Regions from separate parts of the Streptomyces flavusporus genome, predicted to be linked through region 1. Evidence: predicted binding sites of a transcription regulator. Region 1 holds the regulator's gene; each other region holds the start of a gene.

Region 1 (3,245 bases):
GACGCCGCCCGCCATGGGGGCCTGCACGATCGGAAGCGGGAAGAGATCGGTCAGTGCGGAGGACATGACGGCATGTTGTCACGTCCTCCGAACAAGTCCGAATCCGGCCGTCCGTCTGGCATATACCGGGGGCACGCCGAGGGGATCCCGGCGGTCACCGCCCGTTGAAGGCATCCTTCAACCGCGAGAACAGCCCCTGCTGCCCCGGCTGGAACTGCCCCTGAGGCCGCTCCTCGCCGCGCAGTTTGGCCAGCTCCCGCAGGAGCCGCTCCTGCTCGGGGTCGAGCTTCGTCGGGGTCTGGACCTCGACGTGGACGACCAGGTCGCCGCGCCCGCCGCCGCGCAGGTGCGTGACGCCCCGCCCGTGCAGGGGGATCGACTGGCCGGACTGGGTGCCGGGGCGGATGTCGACCTCCTCCATGCCGTCGAGGGTCTCCAGCGGCACCTTCGTACCGAGGGCCGCCGCCGTCATCGGGATCGTGACCGTGCAGTGCAGGTCGTCGCCGCGACGCTGGAAGGTCGGGTGCGGCAGCTCGTGGATCTCGACGTACAGGTCACCGGCCGGACCGCCACCGGGGCCGACCTCGCCCTCGCCGGCGAGCTGGATCCGCGTGCCGTTGTCGACACCGGCCGGGATCTTCACCGTCAGCGTCCGACGCGACCGCACCCGGCCGTCACCCGCGCACTCCGGGCACGGGTTGGGCACCACGGTGCCGAAGCCCTGGCACTGCGGACATGGCCGGGAGGTCATGACCTGCCCCAGGAACGATCGCGTGACCTGCGACACCTCACCGCGACCGCGGCACATGTCACACGTCTGGGCGGAGGTCCCCGGTGCCGCGCCCTCACCACTGCACGTGGCGCACACGATGGCCGTGTCGACCTGGATGTCCTTCGTCGTACCGAAGGCCGCCTCGTCCAGCTCGACCTCGATACGGATCATCGCGTCCTGGCCCCGGCGCGTACGCGAGCGCGGCCCGCGCTGCGACGCCGTACCGAAGAACGCGTCCATGATGTCCGAGAAGTTCCCGAAGCCGCCCGCGCCGAAGCCGCCGGCGCCCGCGCCGCCGCTCTGCGAGAGCGGGTCGCCGCCGAGGTCGTAGACCTGCTTCTTCTGCGGGTCCGACAGCACCTCGTAAGCGGCGTTGATCTCCTTGAACCGCTCCTGGGTCTTCGGATCGGGGTTGACGTCCGGGTGCAGCTCGCGAGCGAGCCGCCGGAAGGCCTTCTTGATCTCTTCCTGCGACGCGTCGCGGCGCACGCCGAGAACGGCGTAGTAATCCGTGGCCACTTACGACTCCGCCAGGATCTGTCCGACGTACCGTGCCACTGCGCGTACCGCTCCCATCGTTCCCGGGTAATCCATGCGGGTCGGTCCGACCACGCCGAGCTTGGCAACTGCCTCGCCGCCCGAACCGTAGCCGACCGACACCACCGACGTGGAGTTGAGTCCCTCATGGGCGTTCTCGTGCCCGATGCGCACGGTCATGCCCGAATCCTTCGCCTCACCAAGCAGCTTGAGGAGCACGACCTGCTCCTCCAGCGCCTCCAGCACCGGCCGGATGGTGAGGGGGAAGTCATGTCCGAAGCGGGTCAGATTGGCGGTGCCGCCGATCATCAGCCGCTCCTCGGTCTGTTCGACGAGCGTTTCCAGGAGGGTGGAGAGTACCGTCTGGACCGTGCCGCGGTCCTCGACTTCGAAGGCCTCCGGCAGATCCTGCACCAACTGCGGCACGTCCGTGAAACGCCGGCCCGCGACCCTGCTGTTGAGCCGGGCCCGCAGATCCGCCAGGGACGACTCGCCGAACGGTGCCGGGCAGTCGACCATACGCTGCTCCACCCGGCCCGTGTCCGTGATCAGGACCAGCATCACGCGCGCGGGCGCCAGCGACAGCAGCTCCACGTGCCGCACCGTGGACCGGGTCAGCGACGGATACTGCACCACCGCGACCTGCCGCGTGAGCTGCGCGAGCAGCCGCACGGTCCGGGCCACCACATCGTCGAGATCGACGGCGCCGTCGAGGAAGTTCTGGATCGCGCGCCGCTCCGGCGCGGTCAGCGGCTTGACCTCGGCCAGCTTGTCGACGAAGAGCCGGTAGCCCTTGTCCGTCGGGATGCGCCCGGCGCTGGTGTGCGGCTGGGCGATGTACCCCTCGTCCTCCAGGGCCGCCATGTCGTTGCGGACGGTCGCCGGGGAGACGCCGAGGCTGTGCCGCTCCGTGAGGGCCTTGGAGCCGACCGGCTCCTCGGTGCCGACGTAGTCCTGGACGATGGCGCGCAGCACCTGAAGCCGTCGTTCACTGAGCATGGCGCACACCTCCAGCACGTCGTCCCCTTGGCGCTCCCCTTGGCACTCGTCGCATGCGAGTGCCAGCCTTACCCGGCCCAGTGTACGGCCGTCGGGTACGGCCCGGGCAAGGCCGGTCCTGCGAGGTCGTGGCATGCGGGCGCCTACAGCTAGCGTCGCCGTATGACGGTGACTTGGGAAGAGCTCGGGTGGGAGCGGCTGGCGGCCGGTGTCGGCCGGTGCCGCCTGCCCGGCTGGGACTGCACGGTGGGGCTGGTGGTCGGCCGGGGCGCGGCGCTGCTGATCGACGCCGGGTCGAGCCTTGCGGAGGGGGCCCGGCTGCGGGTGGAGGCGGAGGAGCTCGCCGGGCACCGTGTGACCCATCTCGCGCTCACCCATCCCCACTTCGACCATGTCTTCGGCGCGGCCGCGTTCGCGGGTGCGGAGGTGTTCGGTGCGGTCGGTGTGGACGCCGTGCTCGGCGGGCGGCGCGGCCGCGAGGAACTGCGCGCGGACGCCGTCCACAACGGCCTCGACGCGGATACGGCGCAGGAGGCGGCCGACACCCTGGTGCCGCCCCGGCATCATGTCAGCGGCGAGTGGACCCTCGACCTGGGCCCTGACCGCCAGGTCCTGCTGGCCAACGTGGGCCCGGCCCACACGGCCCACGATCTGGTGGTGCTGGTCCCGGGGGACCCGGAGGTGGTCTTCTGCGGTGACCTGGTCGAGGAGTCCGGCGAACCGCAGGCGGGCCCCGACGCCGTACCGTCCCACTGGCCCGCCGCCCTGGACCACCTGCTCGACCTCGGCGGCGCGGACGCGCTGTACGTGCCCGGACACGGAGCGGTGGTGGACGCGGCGTTCGTACGGCGGCAGCGCGACGCCCTGGCGACGCGTTTCGGCGTGTCATAGGCACCGCCCGCCGGCTTCTCCTATCGTCATCCGAATGCGCCAGTAC
Region 2 (3,245 bases), 1.3 Mb from region 1:
CAGGCCGAGGGCTGCTCGCCGGTGTCGGTGGCCTTCAAGGGGGGCCACGACGTCGTCCGGCCGCAGAAGCCCGACACCATCGCCAAGTCGCTGGCCATCGGCAACCCCGCGGACGGGCCGTACGTCCTGGACATCGCCCGGCGCACCGGCGGTGCGGTGGAGGACGTCACGGACGCGCAGATCGTGGACGCCATCAAGCTGCTGGCGCGGACCGAGGGCATCTTCGCGGAGACCGCCGGTGGAGTGACCGTGGGTGTGACGCGCAAGCTGATCGAGAACGGTCTCCTCGACCCGGCCCTCACCACCGTCGTCCTCAACACCGGCGACGGTCTCAAGACGCTGGACGCGGTGGCCGGCACCGGGCTGACCGCGACCATTCGTCCCAACCTGGAGTCGTTCCGGGAAGCCGGCCTCGTCTGAAGTCCCGCGCCCCTGGGCCCGTTCACCCGACCGGAGGTCATTTCATGAGCGTCACCGTCCGCATCCCCACCATCCTGCGCACCTACACCGGCGGTCAGGCAGAGGTCGCCGCCGAGGGCGCGACCCTCGCCGAGGTCATCGCCGATCTGGAGAAGAACCACACGGGCATCTCGGCCCGCGTCCTGGACGACCAGGGCAAGCTGCGCCGCTTCGTCAACGTGTACGTCAACGACGACGATGTCCGTTTCGAGCAGGGCCTTCAGACGGCGACCCCGGACGGTGCGGGCGTCTCCATCATCCCGGCGGTCGCGGGCGGCTGATCCGCTCCTGCGTTACCGTGAGTAACGCCGGTTACGCAATGTTCATCGATTTGCCCCCTCCGTGAGAGAAGCGGAGGGGGCAATTCAGTGTGATTGAGCGCGGTACAGTTGGGGAAAGCACTGCGACCCGCATGCCGGACGCATATGAGTTCCGGCTCCGCGTGCGATAAGAAGCAGCCAAAATGTGTGGCTCTTTTGCGTCTTTCGTTCCCTTTATGGGGCCCGACTTGCCCTGAATTCGGGCGAATTCTCCGCAAATTCCCGGCCCTCGGTGCCCAGAATTCTCGTCCGACTGACCTGTTGCAGACGGCAGTTGGACAGATACATTCGGCCGCGGTCGACGCGTTCCGGCGCACGCCCCCAACCAATGGGGGGTGAGGTCTGACCCGGATCCGCGAAGTGTGGATCTGTGCAAGGGCCAGTAATAGGGGAGTTAGGCATGGCTCAGGGCACCGTCAAGTGGTTCAACGCGGAGAAGGGGTACGGCTTCATCGCGGTCGACGGTGGTGCGGATGTTTTCGTCCACTACAGCGCGATCCAGATGGACGGATACCGCACCCTGGAAGAGGGTCAGCGGGTCGATTTCGAGATCTCGCAGGGCCAGAAGGGGCCGCAGGCGGACATGGTCCGGCTCGCGACCAGCTGAAGCACGCGCCGACTGCAGCGACGTTCTTCTGTTCGTCTTCGAAGGGCTCGCACCTCCCGGGGTGCGAGCCCTTCGGTCTGCCCGGAGGTCGGCCTCGGTCCGTGGGAGGCGCTTGCACTCGGCAGGGGCGAGTGCTAATCATTGGCGTTAGCACTCTGAAGGTGAGAGTGACAAAGAAGGACCGAGTCGGTGAGGCCGCAGGCCGGGTGGGGCAAGGAACCACAAGGCAGGCGAGCCGTCCGTCGCGGGCGCGGGCGCGGTCCGAAGTAATCACCCCCAGTCCTGGGAGGACCACTTCACATGGCCAAGATCATCGCGTTCGACGAGGAGGCGCGGCGCGGCCTCGAGCGCGGCATGAACCAGCTCGCGGACGCCGTCAAGGTCACCCTCGGCCCCAAGGGCCGCAACGTCGTCCTCGAGAAGAAGTGGGGCGCCCCCACGATCACCAACGACGGTGTCTCCATCGCCAAGGAGATCGAGCTCGAGGACCCGTACGAGAAGATCGGCGCCGAGCTGGTCAAGGAAGTCGCCAAGAAGACGGACGACGTCGCCGGTGACGGTACGACCACGGCGACCGTGCTCGCCCAGGCCCTGGTCAAGGAGGGCCTGCGCAACGTCGCCGCCGGCGCCAACCCGATGGCCCTGAAGCGCGGTATCGAGAAGGCCGTCGAGGCCGTCTCCGGTGCGCTGCTCGACCAGGCCAAGGAGGTCGAGACCAAGGAGCAGATCGCCTCCACGGCCTCCATCTCCGCCGCCGACACCCAGATCGGCGAGCTCATCGCCGAGGCGATGGACAAGGTCGGCAAGGAAGGCGTCATCACCGTCGAGGAGTCGCAGACCTTCGGTCTCGAGCTCGAGCTCACCGAGGGCATGCGCTTCGACAAGGGCTACATCTCGGCGTACTTCGCCACCGACATGGAGCGCATGGAGGCGTCGCTCGAGGACCCCTACATCCTCATCGCCAACTCCAAGATCTCCAACGTCAAGGACCTGCTCCCGCTCCTGGAGAAGGTCATGCAGTCGGGCAAGCCGCTGCTGATCATCGCCGAGGACGTCGAGGGCGAGGCCCTGTCGACCCTGGTCGTCAACAAGATCCGCGGCACCTTCAAGTCCGTCGCCGTCAAGGCCCCGGGCTTCGGTGACCGCCGCAAGGCCATGCTCGGCGACATCGCCATCCTCACGGGCGGCGAGGTCATCTCCGAGGAGGTCGGCCTCAAGCTGGAGAACGCGACCCTGGACCTTCTGGGCCGCGCCCGCAAGGTCGTCATCACCAAGGACGAGACCACCATCGTCGACGGCGCCGGCTCCGCCGACCAGGTCGCCGGCCGGGTCAACCAGATCCGCGCCGAGATCGAGAACAGCGACTCGGACTACGACCGCGAGAAGCTCCAGGAGCGCCTGGCGAAGCTGGCCGGCGGCGTGGCCGTCATCAAGGCCGGTGCCGCCACCGAGGTCGAGCTCAAGGAGCGCAAGCACCGCATCGAGGACGCCGTCCGCAACGCGAAGGCGGCCGTCGAGGAGGGCATCGTCGCCGGTGGTGGCGTGGCCCTGCTCCAGGCCTCCCAGGTGTTCGAGAAGCTGGAGCTCGAGGGTGACGAGGCGACCGGCGCCCAGGCCGTGAAGCTCGCGCTCGAGGCCCCGCTGAAGCAGATCGCCGTCAACGCCGGCCTCGAGGGCGGCGTCGTGGTCGAGAAGGTGCGCGGCCTGACCCCGGGTCACGGCCTGAACGCCGCGACCGGTGAGTACGTCGACCTGGTCAAGGAAGGCATCATCGACCCGGCGAAGGTGACCCGCTCTGCTCTGCAGAACGCCGCCTCCATCGCCGCGCTGTTCCTCACCACCGAGGCCGTCATCGCCGA
Region 3 (3,245 bases), 2.7 Mb from region 1:
CACCATCGACGACGGTGCGGAGAAGGACCCGGCGTTCCTGCGGATGATGAACGACCTCGACGTCCCGTACACGGCCTTCCTCAGCGACTACCTGGTCAGCGAGGACTACGCCTACTTCAAGCGGATGCAGGACAACGGTGTGGCCCTGAACAACCACACCCTGAACCACCCCTACCTGCCCGGCCTCTCCTACGACGACCAGAAGCGCGAGATCTGCGGCATGCAGGACGTCATCGAGAAGCACTACGGCAAACGCCCGCTCCTCTTCCGCCCGCCCTTCGGCAACTACAACAAGGACACCCTGCACGCCGCCAAGGCCTGCGGCATCAAGTACGCCCCCCTCTGGAACGAGGAGGTGTTCGTCGACCACTGGGACTACCGCGAATGGGATCAGGACCTGCACCCCGGCGACATCGTCCTCAGCCACTTCCGCGGCCGGGACGACTGGGAGGGCACGATGCCCGACATGATCCGCCGGTTCCTCGACAAGGTCACGGCCCAGGGGTACGCGGTGGCCCGGCTGGAGGACTACCTGTGACGGGGCGCAGACGGCTGGCCGGCCCGGCACTGCTGCTGATCCTGCTGACCGGCTGCGCCCTGACCGTCACCCCCACCGAGCGTTCCGCCAAGGGACCGTCGGACCGGGTGGGAGCCCCCGGTTCGTCCTCGGAAGCCCCACCCCACGTCCGCTGGGGCCTGACCACCCCCCTGTCCCCGCCCCCGCAACCGTCCCTCTCTTCCCCCTCCCGGCGCCCGGACGGCCTCCCACCCGTCGTCGACCGCGTCCGGACCCGCGACAAGGTCGTCTTCCTGACCTACGACGACGGCGCCGAGAAGGACCCGCGGTTCGTCGACATGGTCCGCGAACTGCGCCTGCCGGTCAGCATGTTCCTCACGGACAGCGTCGTCGGACCGGGCTACGGCCACTTCGCCCGCCTGCGCTCGGTCGGCGCGAGCGTCCAGAACCACACCCTCGACCACGCCGCCCTGCGCGGACTGCCGTACGCCGGTCAACGCGCCGAGATCTGCGGCCAGCAGAACAAACTCCGGTCCCGCTTCGGCGTCCGCCCCCGCCTCTTCCGCCCGCCCTACGGCACGTACGACACGACCACCCTGCGCGCCGCCGCCGACTGCGGCATCGCCGCCGTGGTCCTCTGGCGCGCCACCATGAACGCCGACACCCTCACGTACACCGACGGAGCCCCCCGCCTCCACCCCGGCGACATCATCTCCGTCCCCGCAACGGAAACCCCCACCCCGAACCTACGCTCCCGCACGACCCACCTACTGCGCCTGATCCAGCAGGCGGGCCTGACGGTGGGACGGCTGGAGGACTACCTGTAGCTGCCCACCCAGTCCGTCCGGCGTTTGAGGGCGAGGCCGTTCAGGCCGAAGCGGGGTCTGGGGGCGGCAGCCCCCAGGTCGGGGCACACCGGCGCAGGGCACCGAACAACCGTCGGCCACAAAATTCACCCGCGCCGCGCCGCAGGCAATTGGCACTCCGCTTGACCGAGTGCTAACCCCGGTCATAGTCTCGGCTCTGGCACTCGACAGAGGAGAGTGCCAACAAAGCGACGGGCAGGTCCGGCACCCGCGACGACGGATCGACCTGGTCGCCACCTCAGACAGTTAACCCCGTGAGATCTCCGAAGGGGGAGGTCGGATCGTGACGACCACCAGCTCCAAGGTTGCCATCAAGCCGCTCGAGGACCGCATCGTGGTCCAGCCGCTGGACGCCGAGCAGACCACGGCCTCGGGCCTGGTCATTCCGGACACCGCCAAGGAGAAGCCCCAGGAGGGCGTCGTCCTGGCCGTGGGCCCGGGCCGCTTCGAGAACGGCGAGCGCCTTCCGCTCGACGTCAAGACCGGCGACATCGTGCTGTACAGCAAGTACGGCGGCACCGAGGTGAAGTACAACGGCGAGGAGTACCTCGTCCTCTCGGCTCGCGACGTGCTCGCGATCATCGAGAAGTAAGACCACCTCAAGTTTTTGAGCTGCGCCCCTGGCCCCCGCGACCACTGAGAAGCCGGGCGCCCGGGGCGCGGCGTCATTTCATCCAAGATTTCCGAGAGGGCTCACGCTGTCATGGCGAAGATCCTGAAGTTCGACGAGGACGCCCGTCGCGCCCTCGAGCGCGGCGTCAACAAGCTCGCCGACACGGTCAAGGTGACGATCGGCCCCAAGGGCCGCAACGTCGTCATCGACAAGAAGTTCGGCGCCCCCACCATCACCAACGACGGTGTCACCATCGCCCGTGAGGTCGAGGTCGAGGACCCGTACGAGAACCTCGGCGCCCAGCTGGTGAAGGAGGTGGCGACCAAGACCAACGACATCGCTGGTGACGGTACGACCACCGCCACCGTGCTGGCCCAGGCGCTGGTCCGCGAGGGCCTGAAGAACGTTGCCGCCGGTGCCTCCCCGGCCGCCCTGAAGAAGGGCATCGACGCCGCCGTCGCCGCCGTCTCCGAGGACCTGCTGGGCTCCGCCCGGCCGATCGAGGAGAAGTCCGACATCGCCGCCGTCGCCGCGCTGTCCGCCCAGGACCAGCAGGTCGGCGAGCTGATCGCCGAGGCCATGGACAAGGTCGGCAAGGACGGTGTCATCACCGTCGAGGAGTCCAACACCTTCGGTCTGGAGCTGGACTTCACCGAGGGCATGGCCTTCGACAAGGGCTACCTGTCGCCGTACTTCGTGACGGACCAGGAGCGCATGGAGGCCGTCCTCGACGACCCGTACATCCTCATCCACCAGGGCAAGATCTCCGCCATCGCGGACCTCCTGCCGCTGCTGGAGAAGATCATCCAGTCGAACGCCTCCAAGCCGCTGCTGATCATCGCCGAGGACGTGGAGGGCGAGGCCCTGTCCACCCTCGTCGTCAACAAGATCCGCGGCACCTTCAACGCCACCGCGGTCAAGGCCCCCGGCTTCGGCGACCGCCGCAAGGCGATGCTGCAGGACATGGCGGTCCTCACCGGCGCCACGGTCATCTCCGAGGAGGTCGGCCTCAAGCTCGACCAGGTCGGCGTCGACGTCCTGGGCGCCGCCCGCCGCGTCACCGTCACCAAGGACGACACCACGATCGTCGACGGTGCCGGCAACAAGGCGGACGTCGAGGGCCGGATCGGGCAGATCAAGGCCGAGATCGAGGCCACGGACTCCGACTGGGACCGCGAGAAGCTCCAGGAGCGCCTCGCCAAGCTGGCCGGCGGCGTGTGCGTGATCAAGGTCGGCGCCGCCACCGAGG

The links. Region 1 encodes HrcA, which represses chaperone genes, less so after heat shock. Its sites were predicted from a motif close to TTNGCACTCNGNNNNNCNGAGTGCNAA; they were not measured.
Region 2: the regulator HrcA is predicted to act here: its motif matches at 1,498-1,524, upstream of groL (chaperonin GroEL).
Region 3: the regulator HrcA is predicted to act here: its motif matches at 1,494-1,520, upstream of groES (co-chaperone GroES).

The regions. Positions count from the first base shown of each region.
Region 1 is NZ_CP176503.1:6,641,337-6,644,581, reverse strand. Features, by position in the region: gene ACKTSN_RS31365 (nitronate monooxygenase) at 1-66, opposite strand, end outside; gene dnaJ (molecular chaperone DnaJ) at 155-1,291, opposite strand; gene hrcA (heat-inducible transcriptional repressor HrcA) at 1,292-2,308, opposite strand; gene ACKTSN_RS31350 (MBL fold metallo-hydrolase) at 2,471-3,199, shown strand; gene ACKTSN_RS31345 (DUF3097 domain-containing protein) at 3,234-3,245, shown strand, end outside.
Region 2 is NZ_CP176503.1:5,383,030-5,386,274, forward strand. Features, by position in the region: gene thrC (threonine synthase) at 1-420, shown strand, start outside; gene ACKTSN_RS25565 (MoaD/ThiS family protein) at 465-740, shown strand; gene ACKTSN_RS25570 (cold-shock protein) at 1,180-1,386, shown strand; gene groL (chaperonin GroEL) at 1,687-3,245, shown strand, end outside.
Region 3 is NZ_CP176503.1:3,988,562-3,991,806, reverse strand. Features, by position in the region: gene ACKTSN_RS18765 (polysaccharide deacetylase family protein) at 1-538, shown strand, start outside; gene ACKTSN_RS18760 (polysaccharide deacetylase family protein) at 535-1,344, shown strand; gene groES (co-chaperone GroES) at 1,667-1,975, shown strand; gene groL (chaperonin GroEL) at 2,087-3,245, shown strand, end outside.